Regions from separate parts of the Paenibacillus sp. ov031 genome, predicted to be linked through region 3. Evidence: a T-box and tRNA genes for the amino acid it is inferred to sense, from the RefSeq annotation. Region 3 holds a T-box; the other regions hold tRNA genes.
What was found. The T-box of region 3 lies ahead of leuS (leucine--tRNA ligase). A T-box ahead of a tRNA ligase gene usually reads a tRNA of that ligase, here a tRNA-Leu.
Positions count from the first base shown of each region.

Region 1 (4,589 bases), on a different contig from region 3:
CTTTAACGCTAGCTCTGTTCATTAATGCAGCCATCCTGATTGTGTCTGCTGCCGTGTTTCATAGTGCGGGTATGACCCAGGTTGCGGAAATTACAGATGCTTACCATCTGTTGACACCTTTGCTGGGAACCACTATCGCCAGCATCCTGTTCGGTGTAGCCCTGCTGGCTTCAGGCCAAAACTCAACACTCACCGGCACGTTGTCCGGACAGATTGTAATGGAAGGCTTCCTGAACATTCGTATTCCAGCGTGGCTTCGTCGACTGGTTACACGTCTGATCGCTATCATCCCGGCCGTCATCGTAACAGCCATTGCTGGAGAGCACGGAACAGAAGAACTGTTGATTCTTAGCCAGGTTGTGCTGTCTCTGCAGCTACCCTTTGCCGTCATTCCGCTGGTAATGTTTACGAGTGACAAAAAAAGCATGGGGGCTTTTGCCAACAAGCTGTGGCTCAAAATCATCTCCTGGATCATTGCCGGAGTTATCGTTGTCCTGAATGTGTATCTGATTATCCAGACCATTCTGTTGTTCTAGGTTAAACGGAACTACGCGGTATTTTGTCTAAATCAAAAAGGCTGATCAACTCAAGTAACGTACCCCTTGAGACGATCAGCCTTTTATATGTTTGAGCAGCAGCCTAATTATACCGATTAGATCTTAAATACTGCTCTTATTTAGTTGTCTGAATTTTGAGTTACCATTAACAATGGAAGAAGTTCCTCCAGTGATTCAATAGTCCAGTCTGGACGCTCTGCATCCGCAAGCTCCGGCTGGAATCTACCATAACCCTGCAAAATCCGGATCGTGTGCATACCCAGCTTCTTAGCCGGAATAATATCATTATCAATCCTGTCGCCGATCATGACCGCTTCCTCAGGTTTGCATCCCGCCTGTTTCAACGCTACAGCATACAATTCAGGATCAGGCTTGGACACTCCTTCTTCAGCCGAACAGGCCAGCACATCCACATACTTGCGCAAGCCGTAGCTATCCAGCCGATTTTCCGTCCCCGGACTCTGATTGGCAATGATACCAATCTTATAGTGTTGCGACAACGTCTGGAGAACAGCGTCGGCTGACGCAAAGGGGCGCTCAAGCTCTTTGCGGAACTTTAGCTTCTCCTGTATCTGTTCCCGGTGCCCCTCATCGCTGATAAGGGTACGAATAGCCAATTTCATCGGCCATTGCTCGTAATTTCGGTAAGAGGCGGCAAATATATCTCGCACCGTCTGCATCTCCACCTGATAACCGAGCGCACAAGCTTCACGAACGAACTGACCGATAATATCATCTACCGGCTCCCATTCGTCCACGAGCGTATCCCCCACATCAAAGAACAACCATTGTATTCCACGTACATCCGGCACGCCTATTCCTCCTCGTTAGCCACAGGAAATCCATATCCCTATTTCCCAAACCATAAAAAAGAAGACCCACCAACATGCATGAGTCTCCTCAAGTTTCCGTTTATTTATGATTTCAATTATAACAGGCAGCTGACACTGGATCAATCACAGGAATAGTACTAGCCACTAGCCATTCAGTAGAAACCCAACTTCCCCATTCAAGGAATATACAATACGGTCTGCTCCCATTCCCCGATAGATCCCTTTGGGGTGGCTTTGTTCCGTAATGACACACAGGGACTTGGATGTCCAGGAGCGGCAGATCTGCAAATATCGACAGGTCAGGTTTAGGCTATTTTCAAAAATAAAAACATTGCCGACACTACCTTGCGGCAAAAACCATTTCTGAGCAGCAGCTGTGTTCATGCGAATGACATGCTCCACACCGATTCTCCGGAGCCTGCGCTCTTCCCCTGCACTGTTGGTCAGAACGGCAAACGGCATTTTTTTGTACATCAGCAATTTGATAAATTTACGTCCTGCTTCATTTGGAGCAGTCACTAAGATCATCTCTTTATCCATCATTCGTTCCTCCCTTGGCGTGAAAAGACAACAAAAAAGAAGCGTGGGGGACCAAGGCCTCCCGGACGCTTCTTCAATAATCCATAGCAAAAAGACACTATGAACCAGCGTACGGCTTGTTGCCTCTCCCTTTAACGCTTACGAGGTTAGCTGACGGATTCGGGCGCGAGAGTCGCCCTATTTCCGGCTGTCACCGGAAAATTCACCCCATGGATGCCTACTGTCCTAGACAGTTCATCCTGTTGGTTCCCCCGTTTCCCACCCATGAATGAATGGAAACTCAGCGATTAAAACATCGTTCTTTTATAATCATTAATCAGAGCGATATTATCGTTTGTTTCGTTTTTCATGTAAAATTTAATTTAAATTGGAATTACGATATGAATCATACACCCGTGCCATATTGGTGTAAAGTCTGCGCAGATCACCGAATCGACGGATTTTTGCCATTTCACATCAATAATAGCGCTTACAACGTATCCATTCTCTACCCATCTCATCAAAGCTCTCTAATTCTCTCTTTAGCGAAATTCAGGTAGCAAATCAGTCACAGATCATACACGACAGCTTCAAATTAAGTTAAAAAAGCAATATTAATTTTGCATTATTTAATTGTAATCAATATAATAGAAGAAAGAAGAATATGAAATGGAGGCGATTTTCATGTCAGTCTACGACTACAAAGTAAACACCCTTCGCGGTCAGGAAGTTGAAATGTCCAACTATCGTGACAAAGTACTGCTTATCGTGAATACAGCAAGCCAATGCGGCCTCACACCTCAATTCAAAGGTCTGCAAGAGCTTCAGGATAAGTTTAAAGACTCCCCATTCGAAGTTCTTGGTTTTCCAAGCAACCAGTTTGCACAGGAAAAAGGCTCTTCTGATGATATTGCCGAGTTCTGCCAGATGAACTATGGTGTTAGCTTCCCGATGTTTGAGAAGATCGATGTGAATGGTTCAAGCGCTCACCCTCTTTTCCAGCACCTTACCAAAGAAGCGCCAGGCGTACTCGGCTCCAAAGCCATCAAATGGAACTTCACCAAATTCCTTGTGGATCAGAACGGACGTGTTCTGAAACGGTATGCTCCCAAAACAACACCTGATAAAATTGAAGCGGACATCAAAGATTTGCTTAAATAACAAGTAAAGGCCATCCGACCCCAGCAGACAGAATGAGCATGCATTCAGGGGAAACGGGTGACCTTTTTTTGTCTGGCCCATCTGTACTGTAAATAAAACAAAAAAAAGAAGCTTCCCATACGGGAAGCTTCTTCTTTATCGTTCTTATGATGCGGTCGAGAGGACTCGAACCTCCACGGGTATACACCCACTACCCCCTCAAGATAGCGTGTCTGCCATTCCACCACGACCGCATGTCGTAAATAATCGGCAACAAAATTGATTATACCCGGTTCATGTTTAAAAGTAAAGCATTTTTCTAAATATCATTTTAACTGCGCTTTTCCTTCCATAAATCGTATAATCTCGTCATTTTCTCCTACGAAGTGCATATGATTAAATTTAATCCCGTTTGTATACCCGATTAGGCCGATCACTCTACTTTATTTGTATTACCATCCTTCATATCCCTTAGTATAAAGTAACTCATAAAGTTATATAAAATAACACTAAATAGATTTAATATTCAAAAAACAAAGAAACTATTGACAAAAAGCGGATATTTATGTGAATATATATATCATATAATTCGGATTTACAAACATATAGCGAACCAAAAAGGAGTATAAATGTTATTTAACATAACATTTAACGAACCGTAGGAGGCGAAAGATTGTGAACCGTGGGAATAAGCTGCTCGATTATGTCAAACTGCTTGATTCCTCTATCCAGGTCGGAGGGTTCACCCATTCCTTCGGTATGGATGCCCATATCGCTGAAGGTACCATTCGTAGTGTTGAAGATCTCGAATCATTCATGCGCTGTCAATTGCATCCCAGCATCGTGCGTCTGGAAGGTATGGCGATTAAAGGCATATACACCGCCGCAGATCACAAGGACGCATGGCGTACAGCCCTCATCGACAAACTCGTTCATGTCCAGCGCACCCCAGTCAATCTTAGAGAACATGCCTCCATTATGGGCAAACGACTAATTAAGCTAGCTCGCGCACTACACCCCTGGATTGATTTTAGCCATCTCGAACAAACGCTGGCTAAGTATGAATCTGTTGGCTGTCTCCCCACTGTTCACGCCTGGATTAACCACCACCTCGAAATCCCTGTCGAGGAGGCGGTCCTTGGTTATCTGCATTCAGCCATGAGTGCCTGCATAACCGAAGCCTCCAAAGTGATTCCCCTTAACACCGATACAACCCAGGACCTGCTGGTTCGCCTGGCCGCAGACCTGGAGCATGAATGGGATACCGTCAGCGCCTCCGCTGCGGATGGACCGGTACAACCGACCTCATTGTCCATGAAAACGTTGTTTCCAAGCTTTCACATGCTTGGAGCAGGGCTTCACGCATACAGAGCCTAATTCCCATCCCCTTTTTCTTCACACAACCCACCTCCTCACACAGTAAAATATAAAAAAACACGCCGCAACCTCATTGCTGGCGTGTTTTTTATGTCATTTATTTTGTCTATTTAACGCATTTACGCCATTTAACATATTAAAATACACTTATTTCCGTCTTTTT
Region 1 is NZ_FRDO01000003.1:548,661-553,249, forward strand. It holds gene BUA17_RS16410 (Nramp family divalent metal transporter) at 1-536, shown strand, start outside; gene BUA17_RS16415 (HAD family hydrolase) at 677-1,369, opposite strand; gene BUA17_RS16420 (HAD family hydrolase) at 1,535-1,933, opposite strand; cyclic di-AMP (ydaO/yuaA leader) riboswitch at 2,051-2,226, opposite strand; gene BUA17_RS16425 (glutathione peroxidase) at 2,594-3,070, shown strand; tRNA gene BUA17_RS16435 (tRNA-Leu) at 3,221-3,303, opposite strand; gene BUA17_RS16440 (urease accessory protein UreF) at 3,725-4,426, shown strand.
Region 1: it has a tRNA-Leu gene. The T-box ahead of leuS (leucine--tRNA ligase) is inferred to sense a tRNA for this amino acid. The anticodon was not compared.

Region 2 (4,589 bases), on a different contig from region 3:
CCAGATCAAGTGATCCGTTAGTAATACCACTGAAGCTTTCCACCTGTTGCAGCAGCGTCACATCAATGTCTGTCTGAGCGGAAGCTGACTTGTCGAAATCCGCGGTTACCGGATTAATTAGATTCGGAAGCTCAACTTTGAGCATATCGAGCAGCATATACTCCCCCGATTTCTTCACTGCCTTGAGCGTGTGCTGCCCATCCGGCAGCCCCGATATGCTGTACAGGTTCTGCTGTGCCAGCCGACCGTTACGATGGGCGCTGACTGTTTCCTTGAATTGGTCGTCAACATAGATATCCATGTCTCCCTGTGACTGGTCAACCTCCGTAAATAACTGGATCCCCGTTCCCTTGAAGGTGTATTCAAAAGAATCATCGTTTTTTTCGGTATACTGCACATCGTCCTTATAGTCACCCAAACCTCTGCCAGTGCTTCGTGACCAGGAGCCGTTGTACTTGATTGCCGGATCGTCGTTATTGATCATTATAAATCGAATGCCCGTAGTATCGCTGATCCTTATTGCCAAAGACTGGGGATCACCCGCGCTAAAGATTACGTTTAGACTCGTTGTCCCTTTAGGCAGCTGCGTGAGGTACTGCTTCCTGATAGTCAGCTTGTCATTGACCACCGTGTAGTCGTCATCACTGAGCAGCACCCCATCATTTTCAACGCCGGTCAGCATATTGCCGTTCAAGGACAGCCTCACGGTGACATCCTTCTGTTGTTCCGTCTCCTTGTCAAAGTTTGCAGAGGTCGGACTAATGGTGCTGTTCTGCCCTCCAGGAGGAATTTCCATGGTTACTCTAAGCGCATCCAGCAACATATACTGGCCCGAGCCCTTGACCACCTTCAAGGTATGTGGGCCGTTGTCCAAATCAAGTTTGCTGTACAAAACCTGCTGGACTTCCCTTTCTCCACTGGTATAGGCGTTTACAGTTTCAGATGCTCCATTATCGAGGGTGACAATCATGTCTCCTTGGTCTTTATCCTTCTCCGTCAGCAGTTCAATGCCTGTGCCCGTGAAACTATACTCAAAATAATCGCCGTCTTTTTCAGTAAAATGCACATCGCCATTGTAATCACCGTAACTTCTGCCGGTATTGGAGTTCCATGAGCCCGTGTATTTAATACTGCTGTCATCATCATTAATGTAGACCTCATTGGTAACAGTGGCATCTTCCACAGAGATTGAATTTACAGCATTGTCAGCTTCAGCGTCCAAGGCACCCCCTTGACTGCTATTCGCTGGACCAGTGCCAGAGGAATCCGTAATCGCTATGCTCAGATCCTGTCTCCCATCTGTCTGCTCCTTGCCCCCGTTGCGCTGCCAATCCCCGCTATAGAGCATGCCTGTATCATCGTCATTGACGGCTGATGTGCCGTTCAGTGCGGTTACTTTAAGCATCCGGGAAGCATGGGGTTCTAGCACGCCGCCACTGAATTCATGATTAAAATTCCCCAGCTCGGAATGGCTCCAGAGATCACGGACAGAAGCCGGACCGTTGAGGCCAAGATCGCTCCATTTGACTTTTACCTCCGCACTCTGGTCGCCCAAATTGAACAAGGCTACACTGTAAGTACCATCTCCGTTATTGGCATACCAAACCTGCTGCTTGGTCTCCATGGAAACCGGATGGCCTGGACGTCCAGCCTGATTGACGGCAATGACTTCGTCATTCGTAAGCAATTCCAATCCATAGCTGTCCAGCCTTGTTAAATCATCACCTGTATAAAGCGGTGCTGAAGAGATAGACCAGAAGGTCGTGGCCGTTTGCCGCTCAACCTTGGTCAGACCATCCATCGAGCCATTCCCGACATTCAGTGAATCGAAGTCGTTCCAGCCTCCGGGACCTGCATCCCGCCACCAGAGGGCAGCGATGGGGAACAAGCGGGAAATACTCGACCATTCGGTCAATCCCTTACTGCTGTCGTAAGCTTCAACGTCCCAGTCGATCCTCCAGCCGTTTGCATACTTTTTCCAGAAGTCCACGTAATTGTGATCAAGCGCCCAGGAAAGCTCAAACCAGATGTTATTTCTGTCCAGGGCTTTGGACCATGCCTCCACATCACCACGTGCATCCCGGCTCAGATTATTGATTCCCGATCCTGGCGTCACACTGTCGAATTTGACAAAGTTGATACCCCACTCGCCAAGAAGATCCGCGATGGAGTCAATGTACTTCTGTGAGCAAGGGTTCGAAAAATCAATTTTGTACGTGTACGAATCCCAAGCATCCATAACAACGAGCGGTTTTACTGCAATATCTTGCATACGACATGCCCCGCCCGACCCATAAACCTCAAGATTTTTATCATAGGCGGTGATTGATAATCCCGGAATCAGATAGATTCCGATCTTCTGTCCGTTATTATGGACGTAATCAATGACCTCCTGAAATCCATTTGGATAAAGAACAGTACTCGGAATAGGACGGCCGTATTCATCTTCGTCACCGTTCCAGCCAGCATCAATATTAATGTATTCATATCCATGGGCTTGAAGCTTCTCACGCATGGCGTCCGATTGCTTCTTTATACTCTCGGCCGATGTCCAGTTACCCGGCCCGTCATATACCTGCATGCTGTAACTGCTCCAACCCATATACGGCTTTTGGGCCAGACTCTTATCTGCTGCTTGTGCCACATTACCTGTCGTTCCCATAATCCCGAACTGCACCGCCGCAATCATAAATACCATGAAACACATTGCCATCCTTTTTCCGATTCGTTTCAAATTATCCCTACCCCCTCTGAATTTGGTCATTCAAATTCCTGTTGATAGCGCTTCCACACGAGAAGAGAATAGTGGATGAGGCATTCCCAAGATAGGTACAATTCGGTATTTTACGTACAATTAACCTGAAATATAGGGGCAAACCGTCGCAGAACAAACATATTTCCATTAATGGATAAATAAACAAATGGAAGCTTCATCTTTGCTCAAGCCGAGGGAATGGGTTGAAAAGAATCAGGAAAAGCAAAGATCAAAATCTGTAAACAAATAAAAAAGGTCCCGAGAGTGGCAGCAATGCCATTCTCGGAACCTTTTTCGTGTTACATATGATGCGGTCGAGAGGACTCGAACCTCCACGGGGGTTAGCCCACACGGACCTGAACCGTGCGCGTCTGCCAATTCCGCCACGACCGCGTATGTCTTATCTCCGAGAAATTATATCGCGGCGACAAGAGATAATATATCATGTGCAGGTAATTAGTGTCAACAAAAAAAATATAATTTCGCCTCAATGATAAAGCTTTTTATAAATTATATCTTTGAAGGCCAGTTGCCATACCAGGCATACCCGCCTCTTCTTTCCTTATCGATATCGCTGAGTTTGTATTTCACAACCCCATCACGTCCTACGAAGATCGGTTTATCCGTTCCAATTTCGTAAAAACGTGCCCAAATTGGCGATGCACCTGAATCAGCTACGAGTTTGCTATCTCCGTTTTCTCTGACATACTTGTATCCTGTAATTTTCACGTTGTTGAACCAGGCTTCTGCCGCTTGAATGGAAGCCTTAATTTTCGAGTTCGACGGTCTTGTTTTCAAAAACTTTACAATCGTACTGCTCTCTCCAGCACTTAGAGAAGGCACTTCATAAATCCTTGCTCCTGCAGGTTTTAGGGAGCTGGAATCATGCTGCTGTCCCCATGCAGTCAGTTTACCATTTGCTACAACCTGTGTATTGAGAATAGCATCTACACCTTTGGCAACTGATTTTTTACTGCGATCCGCAAGAGAGCTGTCGATGAATGAGAAATCACCTTTACGTGCACCTACTTCATCCAGCATGTACATGACATTAATCATGGCATCGTCGTTGAAGGTAATGTGTTTGTGATAGCCTGAGCTCTGGTATACTTGTGGCCATCCTCCATTGGAGTACTGCATATTTAACAAAAAGTTGATTCCTTTGATGGCAGCAGCCGAATATCGCGGATCATTTGTCTTTTTAAATTCCTTGGCTAATCTTCTAATTTCTGAGTATGTAGCTTTATTATCAATTGTAGATTTGGCCCACTCACCACTTGTTTTTTGTAATCCTTCTTCCATCCCCCGTCAGGACGTTGATTCTTCAAAATATCTGAGATACTTGCTGTCGTTCCAGATGCGTCTGCAGCAGATACCTTAGCAGCAGGCTGAAATACCATTCCGACAACAGAGAAAATCATTGTACATGCCATTACCAAAGATGCAAACCTTGCTTGTGCCTTCAACATCGTTTAGAACACTCCCCAATTCATTTTCTGCAAACTGTTTTCCTTGAGCGTCTCCCCTCCTTATATTTGTTTTTAAACTCAAACTATTTCTTTTCATCCAATAAGTGGATTATACAAAAAGAATTCTATGCAAAACAATAAATTTTGTCAATAATTGCAACAATATGTAACAAATTCTTTATCTTAACCTATAGGTATCGTCTAATCGAAATGTGAGAAAGCCAATAAATCATCCAATTTTTCTCCATTTGAAACAGTAGTTACTTTTTTGTCATCTATTAAAACCCAATATTCGAGTTATTTCTACATAAATAGCGATAATTCCGTTAACATTGAGATGATAAGAAGTGTTCAAAATCGGTTTG
Region 2 is NZ_FRDO01000001.1:112,654-117,242, reverse strand. It holds gene BUA17_RS00580 (X2-like carbohydrate binding domain-containing protein) at 1-2,698, opposite strand, end outside; tRNA gene BUA17_RS00575 (tRNA-Leu) at 3,065-3,148, opposite strand; gene pelA (pectate lyase) at 3,266-4,057, opposite strand; gene BUA17_RS31495 (hypothetical protein) at 3,970-4,224, opposite strand.
Region 2: it has a tRNA-Leu gene. The T-box ahead of leuS (leucine--tRNA ligase) is inferred to sense a tRNA for this amino acid. The anticodon was not compared.

Region 3 (4,589 bases):
GTGAAGTGTCTCCGTTTGGCTACTTTTTGACGACAGGATCGGAAGATGTACTGCTTCACTATACGGAGCTTACACGGGACGTTAAAATTGGAGAAACGCTGGAGGTCTTTCTGTTCTTTGATACGGAAGATCGCCTGGCGGCAACCATGAAAAAACCATATCTCACCCTTGGCGAAATGGCACGTCTGGTTGTGGCTGACAACCATCCACGCCTCGGCTGTTTCCTCGAGATGGGGCTTGGGCGGCAATTGCTGCTCCCGATTCGAGAATTGCCTGAGTTGGAAGAATTACGTCCTCATGTAGGCGATGAAGTTTTTGTCCTTATGGAGCATGACAAGCAAGGGCGTTTGCGGGCGAAATTGGCTGGGGAACGTGAGCTTTCACCATTGTCTTTCCATGCGCCAACCTCTTGGGTCAACGAATGGGTTGAAGCAACGGTGTACAAGCCACTTCAGATGGGTACTTTTGTACTTGTTGACGGTGGTGTCCTGGGCTTTGGCGCTATTGGCATGATTCATTCCTCGGAACGAAATCGCATGCTACGTCTAGGTGAGAAGGTGAAATGCCGGGTAACCATGGTACGTGAAGATGGACGTGTCAATCTGGCGATGTCTCCTCTCAAAGAGGTTGGTCGCAATGAAGATGCAGACAAACTGCTTGCTTTCATGAAAGAGCGCCCTACGGGCGGCATGCCGTATTCGGATGCAACCCCGCCGGACATCATCAAGCAGCGTTTTGGTATCAGTAAATCCGCTTTCAAGCGGGCCTTGGGCAAACTGATGAAGGATGGTCTGGTAACTCAAAAGGAAAACTGGACTTATCTGACAGAGTCTGTACCTCAGGATCAGAACGAGGACAAGTAGACAAACGGGTAGAATGGATCAAGCATACGCTTGAATCCACAAGTAAAGGCAGGGCAAGGCTGGGTGAACTCCGGACGCCCCTGCTTTTTCTTTTGTTCAAAAGAGATTCGAAAATGAAATTGAAAGTGCGGTGCCTGACATGTCTTACCGGAAATTTGCCTATGTGTACGATGAATTAATGGAGGATATGCCTTATCCGGACTGGATAAGGTTTGCGAGAACGGCTTGGGAACGGCATGGCATGCCGAAAAGTGTGGCTGAACTGGGCTGTGGAACCGGCTCAATTACGATCCCACTGGTGAACTCCGGCTTTGAAGTTACAGGTATTGACCTGTCAGCGGACATGCTGTCTGTTGCACGCAGTAAAATGGAGGCCACGCCTCAAGGCCACCGCTTATATCGGGAAGGCAGTGTCCGCTGGGTGCAGCAGGATATGCGGGACTGGAGAGTGCCGGAGCCTGTGGACTCGGTGATATCGTTCTGTGATTGCGTGAATTATCTGCTTGAAAAAGAGGATATCGTCCGTACCTTTCAGCGTACTTACGAGATGCTAAAGCCGGAGGGCACATTCCTGTTCGATGTACATCATCCGAATACCCTTATTCGATACGAAGAGGAGCAACCATTTGTGTTGGACGAACGCTCCGTATCGTATATTTGGACCTGTGATATGGATCATGAACGGTGTGAGATTGAGCATCATCTAAGTATCTTTTCGCGTGTGGCTGAGAGCGGCAAGGATATGTACCAACGGTTTGAAGAGGTTCATGTTCAGCGTGCGTATGATCCGGACTGGATGAAGCTGGAGCTCACGAAGGCTGGCTTCAGAGATGTACGTGTATATGCTGATTTTGAGTGGAAAGAGGCGGGAGAAGGCGCACAGCGTCTATTCTATGTAGCCGTGAAATAGGATTAAGATAAAGAACTGTCCTTATGATGTATAAGGGCAGTTCTTTGTTTATAAGAATGTTTTTTTATATGTAATAAAAGTTATTGCCAGTGGGGTTAAAGGAAGCCATAATAGTTGGATGGAAAACGTTTTCTAATTAGTAGAATCCTGAAAAATTAAATTCTGGGTGGGATGCAGAATGGAAAGTACATACAAAACAAGGCTTACTTCCGAACAATTAGACAGAATTGTGCAGCAGCACTTTAACACAGGTGTCCAAGAATACAAAGAGATGATTGACGGGTGGGCAAACCACGCTTACTTTATTACCAAGAAAGACGGACAGAAGGTTGTACTCAAAATAGCTCCTTCTAATGGCATTAAGCTGATGCGCTGCGAACAGCATGTCATGGTTGCTGAGGTTGAAGCACTACGACTCGCGGCAGAACTTCAGGATGTACCCGTTCCTCGGGTATTGGCCTATGATCCATCGCTCACCCTGGTTCCGGCAGAATATTTTATTATGGAGTACATGCCAGGAACGCCGTATAACAAAGTCAAAGATCAGTACAGTGCAGAAGAGCAGGAATCCATAGAGCAGCAGCTGGGTGCATACAATCGTCGGATCAATGAAATTAAAGGAGAGAAGTTTGGTTACTTTTCTTCAAAGAAATCGCATTATACAACGTGGAAAGAAGCTTTCATGAGCCTAATGGATGATATGCTTGCAGATAGCAAAGCAGCGGGTGTGGAATTTTCGATTCGTTATGAGGAACTGGAGCGTTTGATTCAAGAGAAATCGGATGTGCTGGATGATGTCAAAGAGCCTGTGCTTGTACATTGGGATTTGTGGGATGGGAATGTATTTGTAGAGGCGGGGAAAATCACCGCCATTATCGATTTCGAACGTTCCCTTTGGGCAGATCCTTTAATGGAGCACTATTTCAGTCATTTTAATAATACACCGGGATTCCTCAAAGGATATGGTAGAGCAGTTACAACAGACAGTGAACGAAAAAGAAGAAGTTTATATGATCTGTATTTTGATCTGGCGCTGAGAATCGAGTGTCCGTATCGTCAATACGAGAACAAGGAACACATTCAGTGGTCGATTGATAATCTAGAAGAAGGAATCAAGCGATTTCAGTCGTCTTAATGTGTATACTGATGCATAGCATTGCTTATACTCAACAGACAGTGTAATATTGACTTTAATGCTTCTTTTTTATATAATGTTTCCGATCATATCGTATACATATTTCGATGATAAGGATCAGTAGTGAATCCTGTACATGACAGAGAGCCGGCGCTTGGTGCAAGTCGGTTGACAGTATTTCACGAACTCGCCTTGGAGAAATGCGGTGATTACACCATCTTGCAACCGACTGATTAACACTCGGGTTCAGGAATGGAAATCCGCATCGGTTAACCGCCGTTACAGGTCCAAAGGGAGTGGATGACGAAGCACGATCGTCCGCTAACTAGGGTGGTACCACGGGAATTCAACCTCTCGTCCCTAGCGCTGCAAACGCTACGGGATGCTGAGGTTTTTTTGTTGCAATAAAAGCGAATAACCAGAGGAGGAACAATAGATGAGTGAGAATCAACAGCCGAAACACGGCTATAAGCCACAAGACATGGAGAAAAGTTGGCAGCAATACTGGGATGACAATAAAACGTTTAAAACGGGTGAAGATCCCGCTAAACCGAAGTTTTATGCCTTAGATATGTTTCCGTATCCATCCGGCTCAGGCCTGCACGTAGGTCACCCGGAAGGATATACGGCAACGGATATCGTATCCCGTTTCAAACGTATGCGCGGTTTCAATGTATTGCATCCAATGGGTTGGGACGCTTTCGGCCTGCCTGCTGAGCAGCATGCATTGGATACTGGTGAGCATCCACGGGATATTACATTCCGCAATATTGACAATTTCCGTCGTCAGATCAAATCACTGGGTTTCTCATATGACTGGGATCGGGAGATCAGCACAACAGACCCTGACTATTACAAATGGACGCAATGGATCTTCATCCAGTTGTACAATAAAGGCCTGGCTTATGTAGATGAAGTGCCTGTGAACTGGTGCGAAGCTTTGGGAACGGTACTGGCGAACGAAGAAGTTATCGACGGTAAGAGTGAGCGTGGTGGACATCCGGTCGTTCGTAAACCGATGCGCCAATGGGTATTGAGAATTACGGAATATGCAGAGCGTTTGCTGGAAGACTTGGAAGAGCTGGACTGGTCGGAAAGTATCAAGGATATGCAGCGCAACTGGATCGGCAAATCGACCGGGGCGGAAGTTACTTTTGCCATTGAGGGTCATGAAGAAGTTATTAAAGTGTTTACGACACGTGCAGATACTTTGTTTGGTGCAAGCTATGCTGTATTGGCACCAGAGCATGAGCTGGTTGAAGTCATTACAACGGCTGAACAGCGTGAAGCAATCAAGGCATATCAGGAACAGGCTGCTCGCAAGAGTGATCTGGAACGTACTGATTTGGCTAAAGACAAAACGGGTGTGTTCACAGGAACTTATGCAATCAATCCGGTAAACGGAGCGAAGGTGCCAATCTGGATCGCCGATTATGTTCTGGCTGGATACGGCACAGGGGCGATCATGGCCGTTCCGGGACATGACGCTCGTGACTGGGAGTTTGCAAAACAGTTTGGTCTGGACATCATCGAGGTTGTACAGGGTGGCGACGTGACACAAGAAGCGTATTCCGGAGACGGACCGCATGTGAACTCCGATTTCCTGAACGGATTGAACAACGAAGAAGCGATTGCGAAGATGATTGCCTGGTTGGAAGAGAATGGTAAGGGGCAAGGCAAG
Region 3 is NZ_FRDO01000004.1:173,438-178,026, reverse strand. It holds gene BUA17_RS18300 (CvfB family protein) at 1-863, shown strand, start outside; gene BUA17_RS18295 (class I SAM-dependent DNA methyltransferase) at 1,003-1,773, shown strand; gene BUA17_RS18290 (phosphotransferase family protein) at 1,952-2,908, shown strand; T-box leader at 3,007-3,273, shown strand; gene leuS (leucine--tRNA ligase) at 3,345-4,589, shown strand, end outside.

Region 4 (4,589 bases), on a different contig from region 3:
ATCGAGGTCCTGGATGGCGCCAATGATATATCTTGTCATTTCCCGTTTATCTGCTTTGAAATCCTTCAGGTATTGCGGCATCTCTTCATAAACTTTGTATGTTTTTTCGAGATTCGGGTCGCGGTACGATGCTACATAGCTGTCTCCGTTACGTCTGAAACCTGACATGCAGCCGTATGCTCCGCCCTTGGCTCTGATATTATTCCACAAGTAATCCAGAGATAGAATCCCCTGCAAAACACGCAGCGAGCCGGTGTACGAATACCCTTTATCGATAAAATTACCTGTTTGAACGACATATTGGACTTCAGATGGAGATCTGAATCCTTCTTTATGATGTACAGGTGTAAATGCCTCTTTTTCTTTGGCAACATCTTGGGTGAACAGTTTCGCTTTCAAATCGGATACCTGGTTCTCCAAGCCCGCATATCCCTGATCATCCGCAGTGTAACTCACCAGCAAGTTTTCCGGTCTGAAAATAAAGCTAGTCAACGATTGAAGGCTGGTCGACAGTTCTTCTTTTCTAGCCTCAAAGTTCGCCTGAAGCTCCTCAAGCCACTGGTAAAAGGCGATGCCACTAACCGCTTCCCTGAAGTCTGCGACAGCCGAGTGTTTAGAGGTCGAACGGCCAATTCCCACTGAATGCCCTCCGCTGATCAGATTGCGCTGCAAGTTACCTTTCAACTGGGCAATAATTTCGTATAAACGCTTCGAATCATCAAATTTGGACGTAAACACAATTTCCTTGATCATGTCAAAAGCAAATCCAAGTTTGTCATAGAGTACTTTGGCGTTGAATTCATACGTAGCCTTGAAATCACGGTGCTCCTGCGCGTTCGCATACGTACCGATGCCACTATGAATGCCCCCGGAATGAATGTGAATCTCATTCGACAATTCATTAAATGAGAAATTCTGAGTGTCGACGTAACCGAGCACACTTTTCAGCAATCCAACATACGGCAGCAAACGCCGTGGGACTTCCTTAATATCGAACAACAGTCTCAGATAACCGATCCCATTCGTATAGATATTATGGTGCAGTACCGTTGTACCTTCGACCTGATTTACCGTCTGATACAGCGTCGATGCTTTCGGTTCAATATCCTCTATCGACAACGTCGGAATGACCTGCTGTTGTTCCTTGGTTGATGGTGCATTCTGGTACTCGGCGAGAGCCTCGGTTCTCTGAATGAGTTGCTGAATCTCTTCCTGACTCAGTCCAGCCTGAACTGATTTCAGATGTGCTTTCAGCGCCTCCTCTTTGCGTGCGTTCAATCCTTTATCCGGCGTGACAGCAACGAAAGAAGTATGTGTATTTTGCAGTAAATACGTCTCAATCAACTTCTCAAAGTAACCCTCGGTCATCTTCGTTCTGAGCTCGGCGAATACGTCATTCGCTTCCAAATGAGTAAATGGCGCTTCGACATCATACAGCCAGCTTTGCAATGAGGAGAAACCGTAGATTAATCCTTTGGGCATTCTTCCATAATCCGCTTCACGGTGGTTGAACTCATAGGAATTGATACCTGCGAGCAGCGCTTTTGGATCAAAACCTTCTTTCACAACACGCTCAAGCACCTCTTTTACCGTCCCCAGAAAATCTTCTTTGCTCGCCAGATTGCTCTTCTTCAATCCAACGGTGAACACGGGCTGATACAGGCTGTCATCATACGTACCATATACATCTTTCGCAATGCCCTTATCCAATAAAGCCTGCTTCAGAACCGCTCCTGGAGCGTTAAGCAATGCGTACAGCAAAATTTGAAACGAGATGTTTAATTCCTTGTCCAGACTTGTTCCAATGACCGCATTATAGGTCAAAAAGCTGTTATCCACTTCTGATTCGGTACTTCCGGCAGAATATGTCTTGACTGCGTCCACTCTTTCTCCGAATGCAGGTTGAAGCTGAATGGCAGAATCAATCTCAATTCGATCATATTCACTCAGATAGTTCTCATCTAACCACTGCAATTTCTCTTCCATATCCATATCCCCATACAAATAAATGAAGCTGTTGGACGGATGATAGTATCTGGAGTGGAAATCCAGCAAACCTTGATAAGTCAGATCGGGAATGGCATCGGGAAATCCGCCTGATTCACAGGAATATGTAGTATCCGGGAAAAGTGAATTCAGAACTTCCCTGCGTACAATCCGTTCCGGTGAAGAAAAAGCACCCTTCATCTCGTTATATACAACGCCGTTATAGGTTAACTCATCTTCAGCTGAGGTCAGGTTGTAATTCCAACCCTCCTGTAGAAATATTTTTTCATTATTATAAATATTTGTGTGGAGTACCGCATCCAGATAAATATCCATCAGGTTATGGAAGTCATGATCATTCCGACTTGCAATCGGATAGATCGTTTTATCTGGATATGTCATCGCATTCAGAAATGTATTAAGAGAACCCTTCAGCAACTCAACAAAGGAATCCTTGGCCGGAAATTTCTTGGAGCCACACAGTACGGAATGTTCCAGAATGTGAGCTACACCTGTATTGTCTTCCGGAGGAGTACGGAAACCGATACTGAACACTTTATTATCATCCTGATTAGATAAGAGTACAATTTTGGCTCCGGATTTCTGATGTTCCAGGAGATACGCATCTGACTTCAACTCTTCGATTCTGCGTTCCTGCAGCACCTTATAGGGCTTAAGCTGTTTCAACATGGGTCGAGTCCTCCGTCCATAAAATTGTTTAGTTTGATATGCAACCTTGAGTTCTTCAAGTTCAAAGTTAAAGGTAATTTATGCCTACGGATAGTATACACTATCGTTGCATGTCTTCCTAACGGGCAGCACCACAGATGTCATCTGATATGTATTATCGTTTTTTAATGTTTATGAACTGAATGGTACAGCAGAAAATCATAAAAATTAAAATTTCCAAACAAAAAAAAGATCGCATGAACAACTTGTTTAACAAGTGTCATGCGATCTTTTCTTAAGATGCCGAGGACCGGGATCGAACCGGTACGGTAGTCACCTACCGCAGGATTTTAAGTCCTGTGCGTCTGCCAATTCCGCCACCCCGGCATGGGTATGTATTTCTTGGCGACAAGAAATATCTTACCATGAAATTTATAGCTTTGCAATACCTTAATATAAAATTATCCAAAAAAAATGAAACAGGCACTGCCAGCGTTAGCGAGCAGTGCCTAGAAAGATCGAGTTGCGGTCCCGAACTTTCTTTAAACCATCTATATTAAGGGAGGTGTGAAATAAGAATACCTCCCCAACATTAAAGAAACCTAAAATCAGGCTTAAATTAAACTAAAAAAGAAGAATAGGTTCAATTCGGGCTGCCTCTTCCTCGCTGCACTCCACAACCACCAGGATATGCCCCTGCACCAGCCAATCTTCATAGTAATTAGCATCTTCTTCAGAGACCCCTGCTTCTGTTAAGGTAAGCACCAGATCATCCGTCTCATTTCCAATCTCGTTGCCTGCAAGTTTGCGTACCGCTTTTCCGATGGATATCGTCTGATCCATCCGCTTGCCCAGACCAGCAAGCACCCCTTTAAGCACGCCTAGTGCACCGTCTGATCCTGCGCCCTTCAGAGGCATAGGCAAACCAGTCTTCTCGCTTACCACTTCGAGATTAACCTGTTCTTTGGCTACCGCACCCAAATATTTATCTGCTATACCTTCCTCTTTCAATTTATTTAACATGATAATGGCTTCATTCTCCGTGCGTACGAGTCCGATCAGCAATTGTGTCATTATACATCCCCCTCCTTTTACCCTTATATAACCCTGGTTGCTTCTTCAAAAACGCAGAGCACATAATAAGTCCTTTCACCTATGTAAAATTTAATTTCTGATCTGGAAATCTATACCTAGTTCTGATAGACTAGATAAAGAAGACAAATTAACCATTGAAATTATTGACATATCGAATTACTATTCCATAACCAGGAGCAATGACATATGAAAAAAGAGGTAGAAATTGCCATTCGACGCAAACAACAAATCATCGTTCGTAATACAAGTGGACAAACGGTAACTGGATTTCCGGAACGTACAGCCGATGCTTCCATTCTCTCCTTACGGACAGTCCACGGAAGCCTGTGGATTCCATTCGACGAAGTGGAACAAGTCACACGTCTGTTAAGCATTCGCTCTCACCATTTAAGTGGAATGCAGTTGTGTACGGCTGATCTGTAAACAGGGAACAAGTACTTCATGTATTTATACGTGAACTAGACGTGTTTATTTCGCCCTTCATAAAATAAAACCAGACGTATCGTGAAGTGACCCCTTAAAGTTAGACAAATATTTTTATGCAACCTGTATGGCATGAATTCGGTATTGTACCGGGCTCATGCCTTTTAATTTTGACTTAATGCGTTTGTGATTGTAGTAATCGATGTATTGTGCTAGTTCTTGCTTGAAGTCATCTAGACTTTCAAACTCATTAAGATAGAGAAATTCTGACTTCATAATGCCAAAGAAGTTCTCCATTACTGCGTTATCGTAACAATTTCCTTTGCGTGACATGCTCTGGATAATCGCCCGTTCCTTCAAAGCATGTTGATACTGCTTCATCTGGTAGTGCCAGCCTTGATCCGAATGCAGGAGGA
Region 4 is NZ_FRDO01000007.1:353,021-357,609, forward strand. It holds gene BUA17_RS25425 (insulinase family protein) at 1-2,676, opposite strand, end outside; tRNA gene BUA17_RS25430 (tRNA-Leu) at 2,957-3,042, opposite strand; gene BUA17_RS25435 (general stress protein) at 3,280-3,729, opposite strand; gene BUA17_RS25440 (hypothetical protein) at 3,937-4,173, shown strand; partial or broken gene BUA17_RS25445 (IS3 family transposase) at 4,288-4,589, opposite strand, start outside.
Region 4: it has a tRNA-Leu gene. The T-box ahead of leuS (leucine--tRNA ligase) is inferred to sense a tRNA for this amino acid. The anticodon was not compared.